DNA from 2 places in the Arthrobacter sp. NicSoilB4 genome. Region 1 is predicted to be linked to the other one. Evidence: riboswitches for the same ligand, from Rfam matches in the RefSeq annotation. Region 1 holds a riboswitch; the other holds the start of a gene.
The links. A riboswitch is a leader RNA that binds a small molecule or an ion and turns the genes downstream of it on or off. The one in region 1 is predicted to bind S-adenosylmethionine.
Positions count from the first base shown of each region.

Region 2: another riboswitch for S-adenosylmethionine. It lies ahead of LDO13_RS05485 (bifunctional o-acetylhomoserine/o-acetylserine sulfhydrylase); the one in region 1 lies ahead of LDO13_RS12260 (aminotransferase class V-fold PLP-dependent enzyme).

Region 1 covers NZ_AP024653.1:2,697,415-2,704,657, forward strand. Annotated here, with positions in the region: gene aroA (3-phosphoshikimate 1-carboxyvinyltransferase) at 1-1,190, shown strand, start outside; gene LDO13_RS12250 (ribosome small subunit-dependent GTPase A) at 1,174-2,289, shown strand; gene hisN (histidinol-phosphatase) at 2,345-3,157, shown strand; SAM riboswitch class IV at 3,265-3,378, shown strand; gene LDO13_RS12260 (aminotransferase class V-fold PLP-dependent enzyme) at 3,413-4,879, shown strand; gene LDO13_RS12265 (class I SAM-dependent methyltransferase) at 4,970-5,728, shown strand; gene LDO13_RS12270 (Nramp family divalent metal transporter) at 5,960-7,171, shown strand; gene LDO13_RS12275 (metal-dependent transcriptional regulator) at 7,188-7,243, shown strand, end outside.
Region 2 covers NZ_AP024653.1:1,233,098-1,240,340, reverse strand. Annotated here, with positions in the region: gene LDO13_RS05485 (bifunctional o-acetylhomoserine/o-acetylserine sulfhydrylase) at 1-1,292, opposite strand, end outside; SAM riboswitch class IV at 1,356-1,471, opposite strand; gene LDO13_RS05480 (VOC family protein) at 1,676-2,314, shown strand; gene LDO13_RS05475 (type II CAAX endopeptidase family protein) at 2,502-3,266, opposite strand; gene LDO13_RS05470 (histidine phosphatase family protein) at 3,344-4,024, shown strand; gene hutI (imidazolonepropionase) at 4,099-5,307, opposite strand; gene LDO13_RS05460 (FAD-dependent oxidoreductase) at 5,319-6,443, opposite strand; gene LDO13_RS05455 (glycine C-acetyltransferase) at 6,507-7,243, opposite strand, start outside.

The sequences.
Region 1 (7,243 bases):
TCGAGGCGCTGCGCCAGTTGGGGGCCAGCATCGTGGAGGTTCCCGGCGACGGCGACTTCGGCCCGGACCTGGAAATCACCCCCATCACCCCCGGCGTTGCCGCTGCGGACACCGTGATCGACTGCGGCCTGGCCGGGACGGTCATGCGCTTCGTGCCGCCCGTCGCGGCCCTGCGCCGGGGAGTGTCACTGTTCGACGGCGATCCGCATGCGCGCAAGCGCCCCATGGGCACCATCATCGAGGCCCTGGCCGGCCTTGGCGTCGCCGTCAGCGCGCCCGACGGCGGAACGGCGTCGTCGCTGCCGTTCACCGTCCGGGGCACGGGTGAAGTCCGCGGCGGGCACCTCGTGATCGATGCCAGCGCCTCGTCCCAGTTTGTCTCCGCGCTGCTGCTGGCCGGCGCCCGCTTCGCCGAAGGCCTCCATCTGGAGCACCGCAGCACCAAAAACCCGGGCAAGCCCGTGCCGAGCCTGGACCACATCAACATGACCGTGGCCGTGCTGCGCGGCGTCGGCGTGGCGGTTGATGACTCCGTGCCGAACCACTGGGTTGTCTCCCCCGGTCCGATCCGGGCCTTTGACCAGCGGATCGAACAGGACCTCTCCAACGCCGGACCGTTCCTCGCGGCGGCCCTGGCCACCCGCGGGACGGTGCGGATCCCCAACTGGCCTGCAGAGACCACGCAGGTCGGCGACCTCTGGCGCGGAATCCTGACCGCCATGGGCGCGAACGTGACGCTGACGGACGGCACCCTGACCGTCACCGGCGGACCCGAGATCACGGGTGCGGACTTCGACGAGACCAGCGAACTCGCCCCGACGGTCGCCGCACTGTGCGCCCTCGCCTCCGGACCCTCACGGCTGACCGGAATCGCCCACCTCCGCGGGCACGAAACCGACCGGCTCGCCGCCCTCGTGGCCGAGATCAACCGCCTGGGCGGCGATGCCGAGGAGACCGCCGACGGCCTCGTCATCCGCCCCGCGCCGCTGCACGGCGGCGTCGTCCACAGCTATGCCGACCACCGCATGGCCACCGCTGGTGCCATCCTGGGCCTGGCCGTGCCCGGCGTCGAGGTCGAGGACATCGCGACCACGGCCAAGACCATGCCGGACTTCCCGCAGCTCTGGGAAGCCATGCTGGCGCAGCGAACCACTGCAGAGAAGGACTCCGCCGGTGGCACGCAGCACTGATTCCTGGGACGAATCCGACGTCCGGATCCGCCCCAACAAGAAGGGCACCCGGCCCCGCACCAAGGACCGGCCCGCCTACGACGACGCCGTGACCGGGCGGATCATCACCGTTGACCGCGGCCGCTACACCGCCGTCGTCGCCGAAGGCTCACCCGAAGAACGCAAGATCATCGCCGCCCGCGCCCGGGAGCTGCGGCGCAACCCCGTGGTGGCCGGCGACTTCGTCTCACTCGTCGGCGATGTCAGCGGCGAACCGGACACGCTGGCGCGGCTGGTCAAGATCCAGGACCGCAGGACCCTGCTGCGGCGCAGCGCCGACGACACGGACCCGATCGAGCGCGCCGTCGTCGCCAATGCCGACACATTGGTGATCGTCGTGGCGGCCGCCAACCCCGAGCCGAGGACCGGCTTCATCGACCGCGCCCTCGTCGCCGCGTACGACGCCGGCATCGAGCCGCTGCTGCTCGTCACCAAGGCCGACGTCAAGGACCCCGCGGAACTCCTCTCCAACTACCAGCACCTTGATTTCCCCGTGATCATCTCCAAGACGGCGGATTCCGCGGCGTCCGGCATCGACGCCCGCTCGGACGACGGGCTGTCCGCCCGGCTGGACAAGGACGCCGTCTCCGAGCTGCGCGCCCATCTCGACGGGAAGGTCACCGTCATGCTGGGCCATTCCGGCGTCGGCAAATCCACCATGGTCAATGCCCTGACCGGCGCCGAGCGCGCCACCGGCGGCGTCAACGCCGTCACCGGACGCGGCCGGCACACGTCCTCCTCCGCCCTGGCCCTGAAGGTCAACGATGCCCCGGCGGGCAGCTGGATCATCGACACCCCGGGCATCCGATCCTTCGGCCTGGCCCATGTGGACCCGGACCGGATCCTGCGGTCCTTCCCGGACCTCGAGCCCGGCACCGACGACTGCGAGCGGGGCTGCAAGCACGATTCCAGCGCGGTCAACTGCGGGGTGGACGCCTGGGTGGCCGCCGGCCACGCGGGCGAATCCGGCCCGGCCCGGCTCGCCTCGCTCCGCCGCCTGCTGGGCACGGACCCGCGGATGGAAGCGCAGGACGTCAAGGAACTGGGCACCGTCTCGTAGCCGGCTGCGGTGCCGCCTACCGCTCCCCCGCACGCTTTGGCGGTAGTTTGGAACCATGAGTCAACCCGCTTCGAGCTACAACGATGACCTGCGCCTTGCCCATGTACTGGCAGATTCCGTAGATTCCCAGACCATGAGCCGCTTCAAGGCGCTCGACCTTCGGATCGAGACGAAGCCGGACCTGACGCCGGTGACCGACGCCGACAAGTCAGCCGAAGAAGCCATCCGCGGCCAGCTGTCGCGGTCCCGTCCGCGCGACGCCGTGCTCGGCGAGGAATTCGGCAGCTCCGGCCACGGCTCCCGCCGCTGGATCATCGACCCGATTGACGGGACCAAGAACTTCGTCCGCGGCGTCCCCGTCTGGGCCACGCTGATCGCCCTCGTCGACGAAGGCGAGCCGGTGGTCGGCGTCGTGAGCGCACCCGCCCTGGGCAAGCGCTGGTGGGCCGCCAAGGGCGCCGGAGCATACATGGGCCGTTCGCTGGCCGCCGCTACCCGGCTCCGGGTGTCCAACGTCTCGGAACTCTCGGACGCCTCCCTGTCCTACTCCAGCCTGGGCGGCTGGAAGCAGCGCGGCAACCTCGACGAGTTCCTCGGCCTCACCGAGGAAGTCTGGCGCACCCGCGCCTACGGTGACTTCTGGTCCTACTGCCTCGTGGCCGAAGGCGCCGTCGACATCGCCTGCGAGCCCGAACTGAATCTCTACGACATGGCCGCGCTGGTACCCATCGTCACCGAGGCAGGCGGGCGCTTCACGTCCCTCGAAGGCGAAGACGGCCCCTTCGGCGGCAACGCCCTCGCCACCAACTCCATCCTGCACTCCGAGGTCCTGAAGCGGCTCAACCCGGGCCTGGACGACCTGCTCTAGCAACATCCGGCGTCGTCCGGCCGGTCCGGACGACGCCGCGTAACAAAGCTCTTCATATTCCTTCCCTGCCTTTTCTGCGGCAGCAGGCATGGCCTACGCTCGAACCAGGTCACGAGTGCCAGCGCGAAACCCCGGTTTGCTGGCCGGCAACCCTCCATTCGCGGCGGGGTGCCCCGGGTGACGACCTGGCCGGTCCGGAACGGACCCGGCAAGCGCGGATCCCCGGCATGTGGGGTCCTTTTCGATCGAGGTCCCATGACGACTGCCACATTCCCTGCCACCCCCGAACTCCACGCCGACGCCGGCCAGGGCCGTCCCGATGCGCGGTTCGCCGCCGGCCGCCGCCCGCTGGCCGCGGTGACCGGCGCCGAGATCCAGGCGCCGCTCATCCAGGGCGGCCACGTCCGCTACGCCAACCTGGACTACGGTGCCTCGGCGCCCGCACTGTCCGTGGTCTCGGCCTATCTCAACGAAATCCTGCCGTTCTACGCCAGCGTCCACCGCGGCGCCGGCTACGCCTCCCAGATCAGCACCTCGGTTTACGAGAACTCCCGCACCATTGTCCGCGATTTCGTGGGCGGCCGCCCGGACGATGCGGTGATCTTCACCCGGAACACCACCGATTCCCTGAACCTGCTGGCCGGCTGCCTGCCGGCCGTCGACGGCGTGCACACCGGCGAGGTGCTCTATCTCGACATCGAACACCACGCAAACCTCCTGCCCTGGCAGCGGGTGCCGCACCGGAACGTCATCGCCGCCCCGACGCTCGCCGCCACCCTGGAACTGCTCCGCGGGGAACTCGCCCACGGCGGCGTCAGCCTGCTCGCCGTCACCGGCGCCTCCAACGTCACCGGTGAGATCCTGCCGATCCGTGCCCTGGCCGCGCTTGCCCACGAATACGGGGCCCGGATCGTCGTCGACGCAGCCCAGCTCGCCCCGCACCGGCGGATCGACATCACCGCGGACGACGTCGACTACCTCGCCTTCTCGGGGCACAAGCTCTACGCGCCCTTCGGCGCCGGCGTGCTGGTGGGCCGTCCCGACTGGCTCGACGCCGGCACACCGCACCTGGCCGGCGGCGGAGCCGTGCAGGACGCCCGGATCGACACGGTGAGCTGGACCACCGGTCCCGCCCGGCATGAAGGCGGCTCGCCCAATGTCCTTGGGGCCGCCACCCTGGCCCGGGCCACCCAGGTGATCGCCGACCTGGACGTGGACCAGTGGCACGCACACGAAAACGCCATCCGGTCTTTCCTCGTCGAGGGCCTCGCCCGGATCGACGGAGTGACGGTCCACCAGATCTTCTCGGACAGCGCTTCCTTCGGTGTGCCGGCGGGCAGTGAACCGGGGAACGGGGCGGGCACGGGCACGATCGGCGTCGTCAATTTCTCCCTCGAAGGGTACGACGCGGGCCTGGTCGCTGCGTACCTGTCGGCCGAACACGGCCTCGGGCTGCGTGACGGACGGTTCTGCGCGCACCCCCTGCTCCGGCGGCTCGGGCTGCCGTCCGGCTCGTTGCGGGCAAGCTTCGGCGTGGGTTCCCGGCTGGAGGACGCCCAGCGGCTGCTCGCCGGAATCCAGGAGCTGCGCCGGACCGGCCTCGGCTGGGACTATGTGGTGGACGCCGGACGTTGGGTTCCGTCCAACGACACGCGCAGCTACCCGCACTGGGCGCCGAACACACCCGGCACTGCCGGCGCGGCCCCCTGCACCCAGGACTGACTGGGCGGGAAAACGACGAGGCACCGCGGCCCCTGCCGCGTGCGGTAAATTCGGAAGGTACCCATCCGGACCTGCCGAAGGAGATCGCACGTGGCACGCGGTGGCCCCAAACTGCACCGGGAACGGCGCCAGGAGCTCGGTCAGAGCTTCCAGCACGGCGGGGAGCACTACGAACGCGTGCGCCCCGGCTACCCCGACGATTCGGCCGACTGGCTGATTCCCGCCGGGGCGATGGACGCCGCGGACCTGGGCGCAGGAACCGGGAAATTTACGGCGCTGCTGGCCGTGCGCGGCCTGCACACTGTGGCTGTGGACCCGTCCGCCGACATGCTGGAGCAGCTGCGCAGAACACTCCCGGGCGTAACCGCCGTCGAGGGCACCGCAGAGCACACGGGCCTGCCCTCGGAGGCGTTCGACCTCGTGACTGTCGCCCAGGCGTGGCACTGGTGCGATCCCGTCCTGGCCAGCACGGAGATCGCCAGGATCCTCCGCCCCCATGGTGTCCTGGGGCTGGTCTGGAACCAGCTGGACACCTCCGTTCCCTGGGTGCACCGGCTCTCGCGCATCATGCATGCCGGCGACGTCCACAAACCCCACTTCAAGCCGCCGCTAGGGCCGGAATTCACGGGACTGGAGAGTCACCTGACCCGCTGGGAGGATCCGGTGCGCACCGCCGACATCATGGAGCTGACGAAGTCCCGCAGCTACTACCTGGCGGCCAGCGAAGCGGTCCGGGCCAAGGTGCTGGGCAACCTCGACTGGTACCTGCACGAGCATCTGGGCCACGACCCCCTAGAGGTGCTGCCGCTTCCCTATCTGACACAGAGCTGGCGGGCCGTCCGGGCGTGACCGGGGCAGGGCCCGTGGTTTGGCCGGGCTGCATTGCCCCGGCCCCGCACGCTGGCCTATGGTTTCGGCATGCCTAATAATTGTTTATAGGCAACTGCAAACTATGGGGCGGGCCCGAGCCCGCCGCCACCGGCAGCGTCGTTGAGACGCACTTACCCAGGGGAGCCCGCCGTGCTGGAAGTTACAGGACACGAAGCGCCCGCGCGGCGGAAACCGGGCGGCCGCCGCGCCATGATCGGCCTTTTGGGCCCGGCGTTCGTCGCCGCGATCGCCTACGTGGACCCCGGCAACGTTGCGGCAAACCTCACGGCCGGCGCACAGTACGGCTACCTTCTGGTCTGGGTCCTGGTGGCCGCCAACATCATGGCCGTGCTGGTCCAGTACCAGTCCGCCAAGCTCGGGATCGTCACCGGGAAAAGCCTGCCCGAGATCCTCGGCGAGCGGCTCAAGCCCTTCTGGCGCCGCGCATTCTGGGTCCAGGCCGAGATCGTGGCCGCCGCCACCGACCTGGCCGAAGTGGTCGGCGGGGCGATAGCGCTCTACCTCCTTTTCGGGCTGCCGCTCCCGCTTGGTGCCGTGATCGTCGGCGGTGTCTCCATGGTCCTGCTGGCAGTCCAGGCCCGGAACCGGCAGCGGCCCTTCGAGTTCATCATCATCTTCCTGCTGGGCATCATCACGATCGGATTCCTGGCGGGCCTTTTCATCAGCCCGCCGGACCCTGCGGGGGTCGCGGCCGGACTGATACCGGGCTTCCAGGGTCCGGACACCGTGCTGCTGGCCGCCAGCATGCTGGGCGCCACGGTGATGCCGCACGCCATCTACGTCCATTCGGCCCTGTCCAGGGACCGGCACCGCCCGGACCCGCATCTCCACGTCCCCGCACCGGCGCTTGCGCGCCTCGTCAAGGCGACCCGCTGGGACGTCGTGGCGGCCCTGGCCATTGCCGGGATCGTGAACATCGGGATGCTGCTGCTGGCCGCCTCCACGCTGGGCGGCGAAGAGGGAACGGACACCATCGAGGGCGCCCATGCGGCGATCACCGCCAACCTGGGTCCCATCGTCGGCGTCATCTTCGCCGTCGGCCTGCTCGCCTCCGGCCTGGCATCAACCTCCGTGGGCTGCTACGCCGGCGGATCCATCATGCAGGGCCTGCTCAAGATCCGGATCCCGCTGATGACGCGCCGCGTCGTCACCCTCATTCCCGCCGTAGTGCTGCTGAGCATCGGCGTCGATCCCACCTGGGGCCTGGTCCTCAGCCAGGTCGTCCTGAGCTTCGGCATCCCCTTCGTCCTCGTCCCGCTGGTTGTCCTGACCAGCAACAAGGCCTTGATGGGCCGCTTCGCGGACGGAATGGCACTCCGCATTGCCGCCGTCACCGCCGTGATCCTGGTGGTCGCACTCAACCTCGTCCTGCTGTGGCTCACCTTCTCCGGCGCCGCCTGACGGTAGGCTGGACGGTGTGAAGACCAGCCTGCCATCCTCCTCGATCGAGGACTACGTCAAGGTCATCTACTC
Region 2 (7,243 bases), 1.5 Mb from region 1:
CCGGCCTCGAGGTCCGCGAGGATGTCGTCGATGTGCTCCAGGCCCACGGACAGCCGCACCAGGCCGGGGTTGACGCCGGCAACGGTCTGCTGTTCCGGGGAGAGCTGGCTGTGGGTGGTCGACGCCGGGTGGATGACCAGCGAGCGCACGTCGCCGATGTTCGCCACGTGGGAGTGCAGTTCGAGGGCATCGACAAAACGCTTCCCGGCCTCCGCTCCCCCGGCGATGTTGAAGGCCACGACGGCGCCCGTCCCCCGGGGACCGTACTTGCGGCCGCGCTCGTACCAGGGGCTCGACGGCAGCCCGGCATAGGCGACCGATTCGACGTCGTCCCTGGCTTCGAGCCATTCGGCGACCTTGGTGGCGTTGGCAACATGCCGCTCCACGCGCAGGCTCAGGGTCTCGATGCCCTGGGCGATGAGGAAGGCGTTGAACGGAGATACCGCCGAGCCGAGGTCGCGCAGCAACTGGACGCGCGCCTTGAGGATGTAGGAGAGGTTGGCGCCGAGGGCGCCGTCCTTGCCGAGGTCCCGGGCGTAGACCAGGCCGTTGTAGGTGGGGTCGGGAGTGTTGAAACCGGGGTAGCGCTCCGGATCCTTGCCGAAGTCGAAGTTGCCGGAATCCACGATCACGCCAGCGATCGCTGCTCCGTGGCCGCCAAGGTACTTGGTGGCGGAGTGCACCACGATGTCCGCACCCCACTCGATCGGCCGGATGAGGTATGGCGTGGAGAGGGTGTTGTCCACGATCAGCGGGACCCCGGCCTCGTGGGCCACCTGCGAGATGCCCTCGATGTCCAGGACGTCCTGGCGCGGGTTGGAGACCACTTCGCCAAAGAAGAGCTTGGTGTTGGGCTGCACGGCCTCGCGCCAGTGCGCCAGGTTGTCCGGGTCCTCCACGAAGGTCACGGAGATGCCGAACTTCTTCAGGGTGTGCGCCAGGAGGTTGTAGGTGCCGCCGTAGAGGCTGGGGCTGGCCACCACATGGTCGCCGGCCTCGGCGACGTTCAGGATCGCGAAGGTCTCCGCTGCCTGGCCCGAGCTCAGCAGCAGTGCCGCGAGCCCGCCTTCCAGGCTGGCCACGCGTTGTTCCACGGCGTCCTGGGTGGGGTTGCCGATCCGGGTGTAGATGGGAGCCAGTTCGGCCAGGGCGAAGCGGTTGGCGGCGCTTTCGGCGCTGGGGAAGACGAACGACGTCGTCTGGTAGATCGGGAGCGACCGGGCACCGGTGGCGCTGTCCGGCTCCTGGCCGGCGTGGATCTGGCGGGTTTCGAAGGACCAGGCATTGGACATCGGAGACTCCTCAACGGGACTGGGCACAGACTGCACCGGAGCTCTGGGCCCGGGGCAACTCTGGCGCCGCGCTTGCCGTCCGGCGGGTGCCGGACAGCCAGGTCTTCACCCGGGGCACCCCACCGCGATACGAGGGTTGCCGGCCAGCAAGCCGGGGCTGTGTGCTGGCACTCATGACCTGACCCCAGTCTAGGAACCGGTTCCGGGCTCTGGATAGCTTTGTGACGAAGATGAAGCCGGGCGGCCGATTCGCCCGGGCGGACCCCCTGGTTCCCCGCAATGACGCGGGAAAGCGCACTGCGGCGACTCCCCGAAAATGACATCCCATCTCGGTTAGGCACCCCTAAGCTGAGAGCCGCATCACAAAGTGCCAAGATGAGGTCATGCGCATGGATCACGTCTCTTACGCCTGTGAACAAGATGGCCTCGCTGCCACCACCGAACGAATTGCGTCTGCCCTCGGCGTCGAAGCCGTGAAGGGCGGAGTACACCCCCGATTCGGGACCCGCAACATGATCATCCCGCTCGCGGGACACAAGTACCTGGAGGTCGTGGAGGTCCTGAACCACCCGGCTTCCGACAAGGCCCCCTTCGGCCAGGCCGTCCGCGCCCGCTCCGAAGCAGGCGGCGGCTGGATGGGCTGGTGCGTCGAGGTTGACGACCTGGCCCCGTTCGAGGAGCGGCTCGGCCGCGCCGCCGTCAACGGCAACCGTAAGTTCCCGGACGGCCGCGAACTGGTCTGGAAGCAGATCGGCATCCTCGGGCTCATCGCCGATCCCCAGGTCCCGTACATGCTCAAGTGGGAGGGCGATCCGGAACTCCACCCATCGAAGGCCTACGAGAGCCAGGTCAAGATGTCCGCCCTCACGATTGCCGGCTCCGCCGAGCGCGTCACCGAATGGCTGGGTGTTCCGGTGGAAAAGCCGCTGGAAGACGTCGCCGTGAACTGGATCGCTCCCCGCGGAACACCCGGCATCCTGTCCGTCACGTTCGAGACGGCTTCCGGAGCCGTCACGATCTGACGCTTCACCGCCCCACACTTCGGCCGCTATCAGCGGGTGCCAATGATGCCACCCACCGATGGCGGCCGAAATACTTTAACGGCATACCGGCGGTCCGGCCGGCTCTGTAGAGCAACGCGGGGTCACTTCACGCCCGTCCGGAGCCTCCGGATGGGCGCCAAATGACCCCGCGTTGCCTGGTGCCTGCTCAGCCCAGGCCGATGGCCTTGCCGAAGAGGCTGAAGCCGACGAACGCCACGATGTCCAGCACCGCATGCGCGATCACCAGCGGCATCAGCCGGCGGGTTTTGGTGTAGACCACGGCGAAGATGACGCCCATGATGGCATTGCCGATGAACGGGCCAAACCCCTGGTACAGGTGGTAGCTGCCCCGCAGCATGGCGCTGGCAAAGATCGCCGCCGGCATGGCCCAGCCGAGCTTCCCGAGCCGGTCCAGCAGGTAGCCCACCACGATCACCTCCTCCACGATCCCGTGCCGGATCGCTGAGAGGACCAGCACCGGCACCGTCCACCAGTAGGCGTCCAGCGCGCTGGGGATGATCGCCGTCGTGATGCCGAGCGCCCGGCCGGCGGCGTAGAGGCCCAGCGACGGGATGCCGATCAGTGCCGCCAGGCCGAAGCCCTGCAGCAGGTCCTTGCCGGGCCGGTCGAAATTGAGGCCCAGCCGCTGGAAGGCCGTGACGCCGTGGCCAGACGGCCGGTGTTCCGTCAGGAAGTAGATCACCAGGACCACGGGCACCAGGGCGAAGATGATGTCCAGCAGCTGGTAGGTGAGGTCGAAATACTCGCGGCTGCTTTGCGAGCGGTTCAGCGTGGAAGTCCCCTCCGCGAGGGGCGCCCTGGTCATCTTGTCCAGCAGCTGTACCACCGAATATACGGCCGACTGCCCCAGGGACAACCCCAGGACAATCCACATTTCAATCCGCAGCCGGCGGCGGGAGGGAACCAACATGTTTCCATCTTGCCCGCAGTTGCCGGTAGTTGCCTGAATCCGGGCCGCCGCGCGGCCGGGCCCTATGCTTGGGGTTTATGAGTGCGCCCGGGAAAATCATCATGATCCGGCATGGCCAGTCCGCCGCCAACGCCGACACCTCTATCTACAACAGGGTGCCCGATTACCGGATTCCGCTGACCGAACTCGGCGTGGAACAGGCCCGGGCAGCCGGCGAACAGGTCCGGCGGCTGCTGGACGGCCGGCAGGCCTGCGTGTACGTCTCCCCCTACCTGCGGGCCTACCAGACCCTGGAGGCACTCAACCTCGGTCCGCTGGTCGAGCGGGTGATCGAGGAGCCGCGGCTGCGGGAGCAGGACTGGGCCAACTTCCAGATCGCCGGCGAGATCGAGGACCAGAAGGAACTCCGGAACGCCTACGGCCACTTCTTCTACCGCTTCCGGGAGGGCGAGTCCGGCTCCGATGTCTACGACCGGATCTCCTCCTTCATGGAGACCCTGTACCGGCACTGGTCGAAACCCAGCTACGCCCCGAACGCGCTGTTTGTCACCCACGGGCTCACCATGCGGCTGTTCTGCATGCGCTGGTTCCACTGGTCGGTGGAGTACTTCGAGTCCCTCAACAATCCGGACAATGCCGAGGTGCGGACCCTGCTGCGGACCGAGCTGGGCAAGTATGAGCTGGACAAGCCCTTCAGCCAGTGGGTGGAGCGCCGCGTCGACGAGACAGTCCTCGACGCCCCGCCGATGTTTTTCTGACTAACGAAACTGACTCGCAGCAGGGGCCGTTTTGAGCGTCCAAAACGGCCCCTGCTGCGAGTCAGTTGGGTGGGTCAGCGGGCACGGACCCCCGCGCGCCAGACGGCGTGGGTGAGCGGAATGCCGGGCCGGTAGGCCAGGTGCGTGGCCGAGGGCGCGTTGAGCAGGTGCAGGTCCGCGCGGTGGCCGACGGCGATCGAGCCCACGGCGCGTTCGCCGTCGGCGTCGTTCCCGGACTCCCGGCCGAGGGCCAGCGCGCCGCCGTAGGTCGCGGCGCGCACGGCCTCGTGGACGCTCAGGCGCATCTGGAGCACAGCGGTGGTGACGCAGAACGCAATCGAGCTGGTGTAGGAGGTCCCCGGGTTGCAGTTGGAGGCCAGCGCGAGCTGCACGCCGGCGTCGAGCAGCTCCCGGCCCGGTGCCAGCGGCTGGCGGGTGGACAGGTCGCAGGCCGGCAGGCACGTTGCCACCGTGCCGCGCCCGGTTCCTGATTCGGCGTTCCAGCCGGTCCAGCTGGCCGCGAGGGCGTCGACGTCGGCCGCGGACAGGTAGTTCACGTGGTCCACGCTCGCGGCCCCGAATTCGACGGCGAGCCGGACGCCGGGGCCTTCGCCGAGCTGGTTGCCGTGCACGCGCAGGCCGAGCCCGGCGTCCCGGCAGGCCTGGAGCACGCGCCGGGACTGGTCCTCGGTGAAGGCTCCCCGCTCGCAGAAGACGTCGGCCCAGCGCGCGAACGGCCGGACGGCGGCGAGCATGGGGCCGCAGACCAGGTCCGTGTACTCCTCGGCGTCCATCCCGGCGGGCACGAGGTGCGCGCCGAGGTAGGTGACCTCGTCCGCCACGGTGGAGGCGATCCGGGCGCTGCGGGCCTCGTTTTCGACGTCCAGGCCGTACCCGGTCTTGGTTTCGAGGTAGGTGGTGCCCTGCGAGACGGCCTCGGCCACCCGGCCCATGGCGAGCCGGGTGAGGTCGAAGTCGCTGGTGCTCCGGGTGGCGCCGGTGGTCACGGCGATCCCGCCGGCGCTGTAGCTCTCCCCCGCCATCCGGGCCTCGAATTCGGCGGTCCGGTCGCCGGCGAAGATCAGGTGGGTGTGTGAGTCGACCCAGCCCGGCAGCAGGGCCCGGCCACCGGCGTCGACGGCGTCGTCGGCGGCCGGCGCGTCGGACGCGGGGCCGAGCCAGGAAATCCGTTCGCCCTCGATGACCATTGCCGCATTCTTCAGGACGCGGCGCTCCGCGTCCTGGGTCATCAGCTCGGCAATGTTCGTAATGAGGGTGCTCATGAGTCCATTCTTCAGCGCCGGATGGACCAGCGTGTCGCCGCCAGCGCTTCCGCTGTCCGGGATGCCGGACCCGCTGCTGTACTGCCGCCTGCGGCAGAGCCGGCGCCCTGGCCTGCGAGGATGAGTTCCGCGGCCAGTTCGGCGATGCCGGAGGACGTCTGGAAGCCGTAGCCGCCCTGGCCGGCAAGCCAGAAGAATCCGGGGGCCTCGGCGTCGAACCCCACCACCGGGATACCGTCGGCCGCTTCCGTCCGCAGTCCCGTCCAGGCCCGGCTGACGCCGCGGATGCCGAGGGTGGTGAGGGTGTTGAGCCGGGCGGTCAGCGCCTCGACGTCGCCCGGGTGCGGCTGCGCGTCCTCGGGCCCGCTCGGTTCGTGTTCCGAGGGCGAGATGAGGACCTGTTCGCCGTCGCGCCGGAAGTAGAAGCTTTCATCCGCGGCGGCCACCATGGGGCAGCCCTGCGGGAGCGGGTGTTCGACGTCGACAATCGCCGCGGTGCGGCGGTAGGGCTGGAGTCCGAGCTTCTCGACGCCGCTGAGCACCGCGAATTCGTCCGCCCAGGCGCCGGCGGCATTGACCACGACAGCGGCCTGGATGCCCTCCTGCCCGGCGCCGAGTTCCCAGCCGGAGCCGAGCCGCTGCGCCGAGTGGACCCTCGCGCCGGTGATGATGTCCACGCCGCCCTCAACCGCCCACTCCCGGTGGTCTTCCAGCAGCAAGGACGCGTTGCAGGCGAAGGATCCGGAGTCGAGGCCGGCAGCGGAGAAGGATTCCGGTTTGAGCGCAGGGCAGAGTTTCAGGGCTTCTGCATGGCTGATCCGGTGCATGAAGCCGCTGGACTGCTGCTGGACGGCTTCCTCGTCGCCGATCAGCATGAACCGGCGCGGCGAGAGCACGGGTTCAGGCCGTGTGCCCTCCCGGATGCCGATGAGTTCCAGCGTGCGCATGGTCAGTTCCTGGACCACCGGCGGCCCGTAGCTGGGAATCAGCTGCCGGGCCGACCGGGCGGACGTGTGGTACCCCAGCGACTGCTCGGCTTCGACCAAGGCCACGCTGCATTTGCCGGCGAGGGCGGAGGCCAGGGACAGGCCGGCAATTCCGCCGCCCACGATCACGACATCGTATTTAGCTGACATGCCTCCATCCTTGCACCCGACAGGAGGTCACGTCAGCACTTTCGCACCGCGGCCGGCAGGGCGCTACGAGGCTGCGGCCACCGACTCGCGGCTGCGCACGAAGGCCTGCACGCAGGACTCGACGTCGTCGGCGCTGTGCGCGGCGGAGAGCTGGACGCGGATCCGCGCGGCGCCCTTGGGGACCACCGGGTAGCTGAACGCCGTCACGAAGACGCCGTTGTGCAGCATGGAGTCGGCCACCTTGGCGGCCATCACGGCGTCGCCGAACATCACCGGGACGATCGCGTGCTCGCCCGGGAGCAGCTCGAAGCCCTCCTCGGACATGCGGCTCCGGAAGAGTTCGGCGTTGGCGAAGAGCTTGCTGCGCAGCTCGCCGGAGTTCTCCACGAGGTCCAGGGCCTTCAGCGTGGCCGCAACGATGGCCGGGGCCAGCGAGTTGGAGAACAGGTACGGGCGGGCCTTCTGCCGGAGCATGGCGATGACTTCGCGGCGGCCGGAGACGTAGCCGCCGGACGCGCCACCGAGGGCCTTGCCGAAGGTGCCGGTGTAGATGTCCACGCGGTCCGAGACGCCGGCGTGCTCCGGGGTGCCCGCGCCGCTGGAGCCCATGAAGCCGACGGCGTGGGAATCGTCCACCATGACCATGGCGTCGTACTTTTCCGCGAGGTCGCAGATCGCCTCCAGCGGGGCGAGGAAGCCGTCCATCGAGAAGACGCCGTCCGTGACGATGATCTTGCGGCGGGCCGGGTTCTCCTGCGTGGTGGCCTCGATCAGCTTGGCTTCGAGGTCCGCCATGTCCT